3 regions of the Microbulbifer sp. YPW1 genome follow, and region 3 is predicted to be linked to each of the others. Evidence: predicted binding sites of a transcription regulator. Region 3 holds the regulator's gene; each other region holds the start of a gene.

Evidence for each region. The regulator PhoB, encoded in region 3, activates phosphate uptake and scavenging genes when phosphate is short. The targets are predictions, from matches to a motif close to TGTCATAAANNTGTAACA.
Region 1: a site for PhoB is predicted at 1,596-1,613, ahead of HUW35_RS09890 (ethylbenzene dehydrogenase-related protein). Genes of this name have one in related genera too.
Region 2: a site for PhoB is predicted at 1,535-1,552, ahead of HUW35_RS17595 (OprO/OprP family phosphate-selective porin). Genes of this name have one in related genera too.

What each region holds. Positions count from the first base shown of each region.
Region 1 covers NZ_CP055157.1:2,412,330-2,415,587, forward strand. The annotation lists gene HUW35_RS09885 (DUF1566 domain-containing protein) at 1-14, opposite strand, end outside; gene HUW35_RS09890 (ethylbenzene dehydrogenase-related protein) at 11-1,558, opposite strand; gene HUW35_RS09895 (YdcH family protein) at 1,711-1,962, opposite strand; gene HUW35_RS09900 (TonB-dependent siderophore receptor) at 2,160-3,258, shown strand, end outside.
Region 2 covers NZ_CP055157.1:4,322,263-4,325,520, forward strand. The annotation lists gene HUW35_RS17585 (glycosyltransferase) at 1-153, opposite strand, end outside; gene HUW35_RS17590 (TraB/GumN family protein) at 419-1,339, shown strand; gene HUW35_RS17595 (OprO/OprP family phosphate-selective porin) at 1,670-2,911, shown strand; gene HUW35_RS17600 (indolepyruvate ferredoxin oxidoreductase family protein) at 3,055-3,258, opposite strand, start outside.
Region 3 covers NZ_CP055157.1:1,635,127-1,638,384, forward strand. The annotation lists gene phoR (phosphate regulon sensor histidine kinase PhoR) at 1-581, opposite strand, end outside; gene phoB (phosphate regulon transcriptional regulator PhoB) at 817-1,521, opposite strand; gene ubiA (4-hydroxybenzoate octaprenyltransferase) at 1,653-2,534, opposite strand; gene HUW35_RS06930 (chorismate lyase) at 2,553-3,128, opposite strand.

The DNA.
Region 1 (3,258 bases), 780 kb from region 3:
TGCCAGCGGTTCATTGGGCGAACGCCAGGCGAATGGCACGGGTGTGCCGGGTGTGGGCAATCTGCGCGCGGTCAAAGGCGGAAACCCACAGGCAGATACCGTCGCCGATAGGGACATCCAGCGATGAGCCGGTTACCAGACTGCGCGCCATTTCCAGTGTCCAGTATCCCTCATGCCAGCGCGCCCGCGCGCGCACGTCGGCGCGGTCGCCTTCGAACCGGTTGGAGTTGTACAGCACCGAGGGCATCACGCTGCCCGTGGGAATCCCGGCATCGGCCGCTTCGGTATACGGGTGATAATCGAACCAGGGAATAACCCGCAGGTTGTGCCCGGCATTGGACAGCGCAGCCAACTGCTCCGGGCTCTGCGGCAGCCGCTTGGGGGTAATACTGTCGCGCCGGTACCACTGCCAGTTCATCACATAGGCGCCGGACTCCTTGCCATCCTGCTGGTAACCAGCGGTATAGCGGCGCTCGCCGGCGCGGGGGCGGTCTGCCGGGCCGATAAAATTGTCGTCGGCCAGATACATATCGTTGGAGCGCACGGCTTTCCAGTGCCACAGGTCGTGCAGCTGGCCATCGCTGCTGTAGTGGTAGCCCTTGCCGTGCCAGTTGGCCGGTTTATCCGGCAATGGCTTGCGGCCCAGATGTGCGGTGCCCGCGGCGCCAAACGCGCAGTTGGGAGAGAGCAGTACCGCGAACTTGTCCTCGTAATGGCGCACTTCATTGAACTCATGGAATCCATCCTGCTGCACCTGCCAGCCGGTATCGGTTTTTAGCAGGGGCAGGTGCGCCAGGCTTTTATCCCTGTCGCGCCAGCGGGCCAGCAGGAAAAACTCCGTACCATTGCTCAGTGCACGCAGGGTCACGTTGGTAGCGCCGTTATCGAAGTTGGCACCGCCATCGGTGTTCACCGTAATAGAGCGGGCGGCTTGCCAATGGGGCTCATCGGCATTGCCGTCGATATGGATATGATCACTCAGGGCGATACTCTTTACTTCGAGCGGGTAATGACTTTGCTGGCTGGTCAGCTGCCACATGATTGCGAACAACGGGAGCGCAGCAAGTGCGCTGATGCCCAGGCGCACCCGCGCGGGAAGCACAATGTGGAAAAGCGCCGAACGCCCCCAGCGAATCAGGTAGAGTCCCCCGTGTCCCAACAGGTACAGGCCCATACCGAGGGCGCAGAAAAAGTGGATATCGCGGGTGGTGCTGCCAGCGGTAAAAAACATCAGCCAGCCGCTGGCAAGCGAGCCTGCCAATACCGGGTAACCGGCACGAATAATGGCTCTGTGCCATCCGCACCAGAGTGGACGCTTCTTTTGACTGGTATTTTTGATGCGGAAAATCAGATACAGCAGGGCGCAGAGAGAAATGGTGAGGGCGCTAAAAAAATGCAGCTGGTGTACTGCGCCCTGTGGCAGCAGTTCTTCGAACTCGGCGACCAGCGGACGCTGCAGGGTGGCGATACGCAGTCCAGTGAACAGGCTGCACAGCACTGCGAACATCGCAGCGCTGTGCAGCAGTATCCAGTTCAGGCTCTTGCGCTCGGGAGTCACTTTGCCGCCTCAAATAAGGAACAGCTTAGACGTATCCCGTGGCAGATTTATGAATTGCGCGCCCGCTAGAACCTTGCGCGTAGAACCTTGCGCGAGGTTACCCAGTACGCGTTAGGGATCGACGCGCATTGTCCTGGGCGCAGTCGGCTTGTTCAGGCCGAGCCGTTCTCGCGGACGATCTGTTGGTACAGGCGGTCTTTCATGTGCGCCCGGCGTATCTTCAGCTGGTTGAAGTGATTGTCATCGGTGGCTACCCCTCGTTCTTCGAGTCCTCGTATTTCCTTATCCAGCTTGTGGTAACTGTCGCTGGTGGAACGGAACTCGAGGTCGTCCTCGCGCAGGTGCCGAATGGTCTGGGCGTATTTGGGGAAATCGGCTTCCAGTGCGTGGGAGGGTATTGCCATTGATGTATCTCCAGTAGGTTGGTGAAAATTTAATCGTTACAGATAAAAGTCTAGCTGTTGATTCCGATGTCAGCCCCGCTGACGGCAGGCTCATGAACGCTCAACTAAAGCTAAATGATAATAAGTTGCATTTGCGAAAGTGCTTCTCTAGAATCCCGTTCCAAATTCATGGGGTCATCTTCTGGGGATATACAAAGATGCAATCAGAACAGCACATTTTTGCGCGTACTCTGCTGGCAACTGCTCTTATCGCGGCGGGCAGCGCTAACGCCGACGACAAATCTAATGTAGTGGAAAATGTAGAAGTCGTGGGGGAACAGGCGGAGTCCTACCTGATTGACGGGGCAGACACCGCCACCGGCCTGGGCCTGTCGATCATGGATACGCCACAGTCCGTGTCCGCCATCGGCAGCACCCAGCTGGATGACTTCAATATGTACAACCTGAACGACGCGCTGCTGGCAGTGCCGGGCATTCAGGTTGAGAGCGTCGAAACCGACCGTACCTACTATTCCTCGCGCGGCTTCGATGTCACCAACTTCCAGGTTGACGGTGTGGGCCTGCCGGCTACCTACGGCAACCGCAACGGCCAGACCGATACTTCCATCTACGAGAGCATCCAGGTAGTGCGCGGGGCCAATGGCCTGATGAGTGGCGCCGGTAACCCGTCTGCCACCGTGAATATGGTGCGCAAGCGTCCCACCGACGATCTGCAGATGTCGTTCAGTGCCATTGCCGGCTCCTGGGGCAGCCTGCGTCTGGAGAGCGATGTATCCGGCACCCTGACCGACGGCCTGCGCGGCCGTCTGGTAATGACCAAGGAAGACGCTGATTCCTACCTGGACTACTACGCCACCGACAAATCTGTAGCCTACGGCGCGCTGGAAAAAGACCTGGGTGAGTCCACCCTGCTGACACTCGGCGCCAGCTACCAGAGCAGCCTCGCCGACAGTCCCATGTGGGGCGCGTTGCCGCTGGTGTACTCCGACGGTACTGCCACCGACTACGATGTGTCCGCGAGCACCTCGGCCAAGTGGGCCTATTGGGACAACATCGAGAAAGAAATTTTCGCCGAGCTCAAGCACGAACTAGCTAACGGCTGGGAAGTGAAGGGTTACTACAGCACCGCGGATATCGAAGGCGACAGCGACCTGCTGTACATGTACAGCCTGCCGGATCGCGAAACCAATGAAGGCCTGATCGGCTACGCCAGCAAGTACACCCTGGACGAGGATCGGCAAGTATTCGACCTGCGCACTTCCGGTACCTACAGCCTGCTCGGCCGCGATCACGACC
Region 2 (3,258 bases), 1.9 Mb from region 3:
GCAGTTATGCAGCGTGAGGCGGGAAACCAGCGCCCCACCAGCGGATATCACCGCAGAATCATGCCCCAGACGGGCGAGCTCAACAGCAAACTCCAGTGCTTCCTGTGCGAGCTCTCCTTCATCGAGAGATGGCACCAGTTGAACAATCCGCATAACTGCTAACGCCTCAAATCCCTGTAAACTATTCGAATTATTTCCTCACTGACTGGACTTTGTTCAGCCATTGAGGGAACCTCGATTGTACAGCTGATTTCTGCGCCACGGCGCTCAATTTCCACATTGGCGATGTAAATCACAAGTCGCGCGGAATCCTGTAGAATTTTGTGCCGCCTGACTCGTTTTCGACGTTTGCCATGAACAAGAAGCGAGCAGTTCATAACTACAATACGACGGAACTCATATGCACGCCCGGATCTCTATGGCAGCAAGCCACTCTCCACGTAATATCCAGACCTATTTGGGCAGGCTACTTGCCGTAATCACGGTAGCAATTGCCCTCTGTACCTCCCCTGCCTGGGCAGAGAGCGACCGCGGACTGTTACTGCAGGCAAAAAAAGGCGCCAACACCGTCTACCTTCTCGGCTCGATTCATCTCGCCGACGACAGCTTTTATCCGCTGCGCGAGACTATTGAACAGGCTTACCGGGATAGCGACGCACTGGTGGTAGAGGCAGATGTCATTGCGATGGAGTCAGACCCGGAACTCCAGAGCAAAGTCATGCTGGAATCCCTGTACCCACCAGGGCAACAGCTGAAAGACAACATTTCCCCGGAAGTGTATGCACAACTCCAGGCGTGGTTACGTAAACGCCAGATACCCGAGGCCAACTTCAATCGCATGCGCCCTGCCATAGCGATGATCACCCTCAGCCTGATTGAAATGCAGATGCGCGGCCTCGACCCCAAGGCCGGTATTGACCGGCACTTCCTGAATCAGGCACACAGGGAAGAAAAAGAGATCCTGGAACTGGAGAGCGTGCTGCAACAACTGCGCATGCTGAATAGCCTGAAAAAGCCAGAACTCTTCCTGCAACAGACCCTGGAGCAGGTATCGGAAATGGACACTTTTGTTCCGCGCATGACCAAGGCCTGGAAATCGGGTGACCAACAGGCCCTGTACCAGCTGGTAATCAAGGAAGGATTGGACGAACACCCGGAATTTGCACAGCTCTATGAGTTGCTGTTCTACCAGCGCAACCGGGAAATGGCCGAGAACATCGACAAGCTCAGCCAGCGCTACAAAACCCTGTTTGTTGTGGTGGGTGCCGGCCACCTTGTGGGAAGCAAGTCCGTTACGGAGCTGCTGGAAAAGTCCGGATTCAGCATCGAACAAATCTGAACAATCTCCCGGGGTTGCCTTCGCGAGCAATCTCGGACACCCTTTCACACCCCACCTCTCCCCGGCAGCTCACACTTGATGTGCGAACTGCCTATACTCCCTCGCGTAATGACTGCGAGCTGTCGTAGCTGTCTTCAGTGCCCAACTGCGCCCCGGGCTCACCTGTGTCGAACCGGCAACCCCATACCCTGCGTTTGTTACAACATTATTACAGTTGGACATAAATCATTTTATGGATTCGCGAGATGTCAGAAATGTTTCTAATTTCTGACAGTTTGATGATGCTGATACACTCCGCGGCCATAAATTCGCAGAAAAATAGGACTGTACATGCAACCCTTCCACAAGAGCCTGATGGCCTTGACCATGACCAGCCTGCTCTCTGGAGCTGCCGCGGCAGATGAAGCGGAATCCAAGGGCGGCCTGAAAATTACCTCCGACGACGGAAACTTTTCCGCCTCGTTGGGTGGGCGCATTCACTTTGACACCTACCTGTTCGATACCGATATCGAAGATCCCGTGAGCACCACGGATTTTCGCCGGGCGCGCATCACCCTCAAGGGCAGTATCTACGACTGGAAATACGTGCTGGAGCAGGACTTTACCGGCGGCAGTACCCCCGGCGGCTTCCGCGATGTGTTTATCGCCCATAAATTCCTGAACGGCGAGGTGCGCATCGGCCAGTTCAAGCCCTTCCGCTCCATGGCCGAGATGACCAGCTCCAACGAAATCACCATGTTGGAACGCCCCTTCTCCAGTGCCACAGGCCTGTATGAGGACTACCAGTTCCAGCAGGGCATCGGCTGGACCGGGGTAATGGACTGCTTCACCATGGGCTTGATGGCATTTAACCTGCGCGACGCCAGCACCCCGCGCAATGCCGGTATCGGCACTGCAGGCCGCCTCTCGTGGGCCCCGATCAATACCGATATGGCCACGTTCCACCTGGGCACGTCCATCAACTACGAGAACGCCAACCAGAACTCCAGCGACCTCACCGCCGAGGCTGACTACGCTGGCCGCCGCGGCCCCTCCCAGCTGATGGCGCTCACCCCCGGCGACCTTGGCGGAGATGTAACCACTGCTGCACTGGAGCTGGCAGGCAGCTACGGCCCCCTGTATGTACAGTCGGAATATGTCATCGGTGATTTTGAGGCCGACTACTTTCTGAGTGAGGCCGATTTCGAAGACGAGTTTGGCGCACCGGCACCCTTCTACTGCGATCCGCAATTCGGCTGCTATATCCAGGATCAGTCGGTACACACCTGGTATGTTCAGGGCAGCTGGATGCTGACCGGAGAGCACAAGACGTACAATCAAAAGCGCGGCGCCTTCAACTCCGCCAGACCCTCAGGTGATGGCCTCTGGGGCGGCGCCTGGGAGCTCACAGCCCGTTACGACACCATGGAAAACCGGGATATTCGCGACCTGAAAGCCAACAGTGCGCAGGTTGGTGTGAACTACTATGCCAATCGCAACGTGCGCGTGATGCTGAACCTGATCTTTGGCGACAACGAGTTTACCGGTGACAAAACCAACCAGCTGGGATTGCGAGTGCAAATGGGCTGGTAAAACGGTTGATAGGGGGCTGGCACTAGCCAACCCTGAAAACCGACAGGTTCACCAAGAAATGTGATCCACAAAAAAAAGCGAGCCAATTGGCTCGCTTTTTTTGTACCACTCAATTTCGCGACAATCGCCGCGAAACCGGGGCATCAACCCACTTGCTGGGCTTTGGCAGGGTCAAACACTTCCACTTGGGCGGGCGTGTCTTGCACGGTCTCCTTCGGGTTGTAGAACCGCTGCAGAGACAGATCGCGTGCTTCCCGCGCCAGCTCCACATTGCGATCCTTGACCAGGCCATAACCGCGTATTTGATCCGCATATCCCAGCAGCTCGATGGCTGCAGCGTGGTTCTC
Region 3 (3,258 bases):
ACTAGCGCCTCGTCCTGGCCGAAGCGGGTGACTTCCATTTGCAGGATTCGGGAGTCATCCCCCGGTGCCGGCAGTGTGATCGGCTCCTGGGTCTTGTTGTTCTGTTCCAGCATGCGCTGGTACATGTGCTCCACAAAACGCGGATCGCGGACAAAGTTGACCAGCGGCTGTCCGGCATCGTCCCCCTGCAGACGCAGCATCTCGCCCGCCGCCGGGTTCCACCAGGCCAGGTTGCCCTCGTCCTCGAGCGCCACAATGCCCTCGCGCAGTGCACTGGTACTGTCCTGTACCCGGCGCAGCATCGAGTGCAGCTTCTGCTTTTCTTTGCGATGGCGGCGTTGCAGCCGGTAGAAATCGTCGGAGATATCGCCCCACACACCGAAACTGGTGGGCGCGGGGCCGCGTCGTCCGTTGGACAGCCAGCGGTCGAACTGGCTCTGCTGCCACAGTAGCCAGAACAGGTAGACAGAGAGGCCGGCACAGAGCGCCAGCCACCAGTGGCCGGTAGAAAAACCGAAAATGGTGGTGCCGAGGGCGATGACGATAAAACGCGAGAACTCGCCAATACTGCGATCGAGCATGATGGTTGGGCCATCTTTTTGAGTGAGGAGTCGGGGCAATACTGAAATCGGTAATGCGCAGGACTCTAAGCGAAGGCGGAGTGCCGGGTGCGGGTTTTCAGGATCGCCGGCGACACGGATGTCGCCGACGAAGCGTACAGGGATGTATTCACTGCGGTCCTGAAAACCCGCACCCGGTGCTCCGCCGCCACCGGGCATTCACATTGGAAACCCAAATTTTTCAAGGACGGTAGGATTACACCCTTTCCACGGTCTGTACAGAAAAGCGGTAGCCGGTGCCGCGCACAGTCTGGATATAGCGCTCGTGGCCATCGATGGTGAGTGCCTTGCGCAGGCGGCGGATGTGTACGTCCACGGTGCGCTCCTCTACATACACGTTGCCACCCCACACGTGGTCCAGCAACTGGGTGCGGGTATAGGCGCGCTCCTGATGAGACAGGAAGAAGGTCAGCAGGCGAAACTCCGTCGGCCCCATGTCCACCGGGTTGCCATTGATCGTCACCCGGTGACTGATCGGGTCCAGCACCAGGCCGCCGGCGGTCAGCGGCTCTTCCGGCGTACTCGGACCCGCCCGGCGCAACACCGCCTTCAGGCGCGCCACCAGTTCGCGGGGAGAAAACGGCTTGGTGATGTAATCATCTGCACCCGTCTCCAGCGCCTTGATCTTGTGATCCTCCTCGCCCTTCGCCGTCAGCATGATGATCGGCAGCGAAGACGTCAGTTCATCCCGCTTCAGGCGCCGCGCCAGTTCCACCCCGGAAACATCCGGCAGCATCCAGTCGAGCAGGATCAGGTCCGGCTTCTCATCGATTACCAGCGCGTGTGCCGCCTGGGCATTTTCTGCCTCGAGACAGCGGTAATCCGCCATCTCCAGGGCAATTCGCAACATGTCCCGTACCGGGGCCTCGTCGTCGACTATGAGAATCGTCTTGTTGTGCATCTGCCTGCCGTACCCTAACTGGTGAGTGTGTCATCCAACTGACATTCCTTAGAGTGGCCATTTAACGTCACTTTAATGACAAATATATGACAAGTGCCCAACGATCACGAATCTGCGGGAAAACACCGGGTTCAATTGACGAGAAAGTGGAGGAAAATCCCGGAAAATACCGCTGCGCCGACCCAGTTGTTGTTCAAAAATGCCTTGAAGCAGTTGCCCCGTTCCCGATTCTGCACCAGCCATTGCTGGTAGCCGAAGAGTCCCGCCGCCGCTGCCACTCCGCAGTAGTACAGTGCACCCAATTCCGCCCGGCTACCCAGCATCACCAGAGCCAGCACCACCATCACCTGCAGGCTGGCGGTCATCACCTTGTCCATATCGCCGAACAGGATCGCCGTGGATTTCACCCCGATCTTGAGGTCATCGTCCCGGTCCACCATGGCGTAAAACGTATCGTAGGCAACCGTCCACAGCAGGTTGGCGGTGAAGAGCAGCCAGGCGACCGCCGGTACCTTATTGGTAGCGGCGGCAAACGCCATCGGAATGCCCATACTGAACGCCGCCCCCAGCACCACCTGCGGCAGGTGGGTATAGCGCTTGGCAAACGGATAGCAGAACGCCAGCGCGAGTGCAGGTAATGACAGCAAAATGGTGAGCTTGTTGGTGGTGAGTACCAGCAGGAAGGCCAGTAGCATCAGGCCGGCAAACAGCAGCAGCGCCCCTTTGGGCGTCGCAGCCCCGGTGGCCAGGGGGCGCTGATTGGTGCGCTTTACATGACCGTCGATGTTGCGGTCTGCAAAGTCGTTGACCGCGCATCCCGCCGCGCGGGTAAGAATGACCCCGAGGGTGAACACCGCAAACAGATGGATACCGGGCCAGCCGCCGGCGGCAATCCACAGTGCCCACCAGGTGGGCCACAGAAGCAGCAGGGAGCCGATGGGCCTGTCCAGGCGGGCGAGCTGCCAGTACGGGAGGGCGGCGGGCCAGCGCTGCTGGATCTGTTGGCTGATCATGGGTTTCTCGTCCGTTATTCAGGTCATGGGCGGTTTGTGGGGATTGAAACTGCTCAGGAAAGTCTCTGCAACCAGCAGGGGTTTATCGTGCAGCCAAAAGGTGGAGCGGCGGCCCCAGGCGGTGTTCTCCAGTGAGTCCAGCTCGGGCTGCTGGCTGCGCGGGTTGCGCGCCAGACGGTTGAGTACGATGGGACCGCGGCGAATGTCCGGTTGGCTGAACAGGAGTTCCCCCAGGGGGCGGTTGTCCAGGCTGCGTAGGTAGCGGGATTTGCCCGCCAGGGTGCGTTCGGGGAGCACACTGCGGGCGTATACCCAAGGCTGCTCGTCGCTGCCGTAGAGCAGGACTTCGCGCACCAGGGCACGGGTCCTCTCGCGCAGATTGAGGGCGCGGCGCTCCTCCAGTTGTGGCTGCTGCCAGCCCTGACTCAGGATCTGCACGCTAAACTCACCGTTGCTCAACTGCTTGAGCGCAGCGGTGAGTGAGCCGGGGTGCAGCAGCCACGGCAGCAGGTGCTCCGGAGGCGTGTGTCCGTGCAGGCTCTCGAGGGGCTGTGGGTGCCAGTCACCGACGGCTTCAAAGGGGGAGTGGAACAACGCTGACTCCGCGCAAGCTCAAAAGCGCCATTGTAACCGACCGACGGCCTGGGGAAATGGTCCAGATTTTGCTCCGCTTTCAGCCTGCCGATATAGTGGCGGTCTGTTTGCCGCACTTTGTATGAGTGCG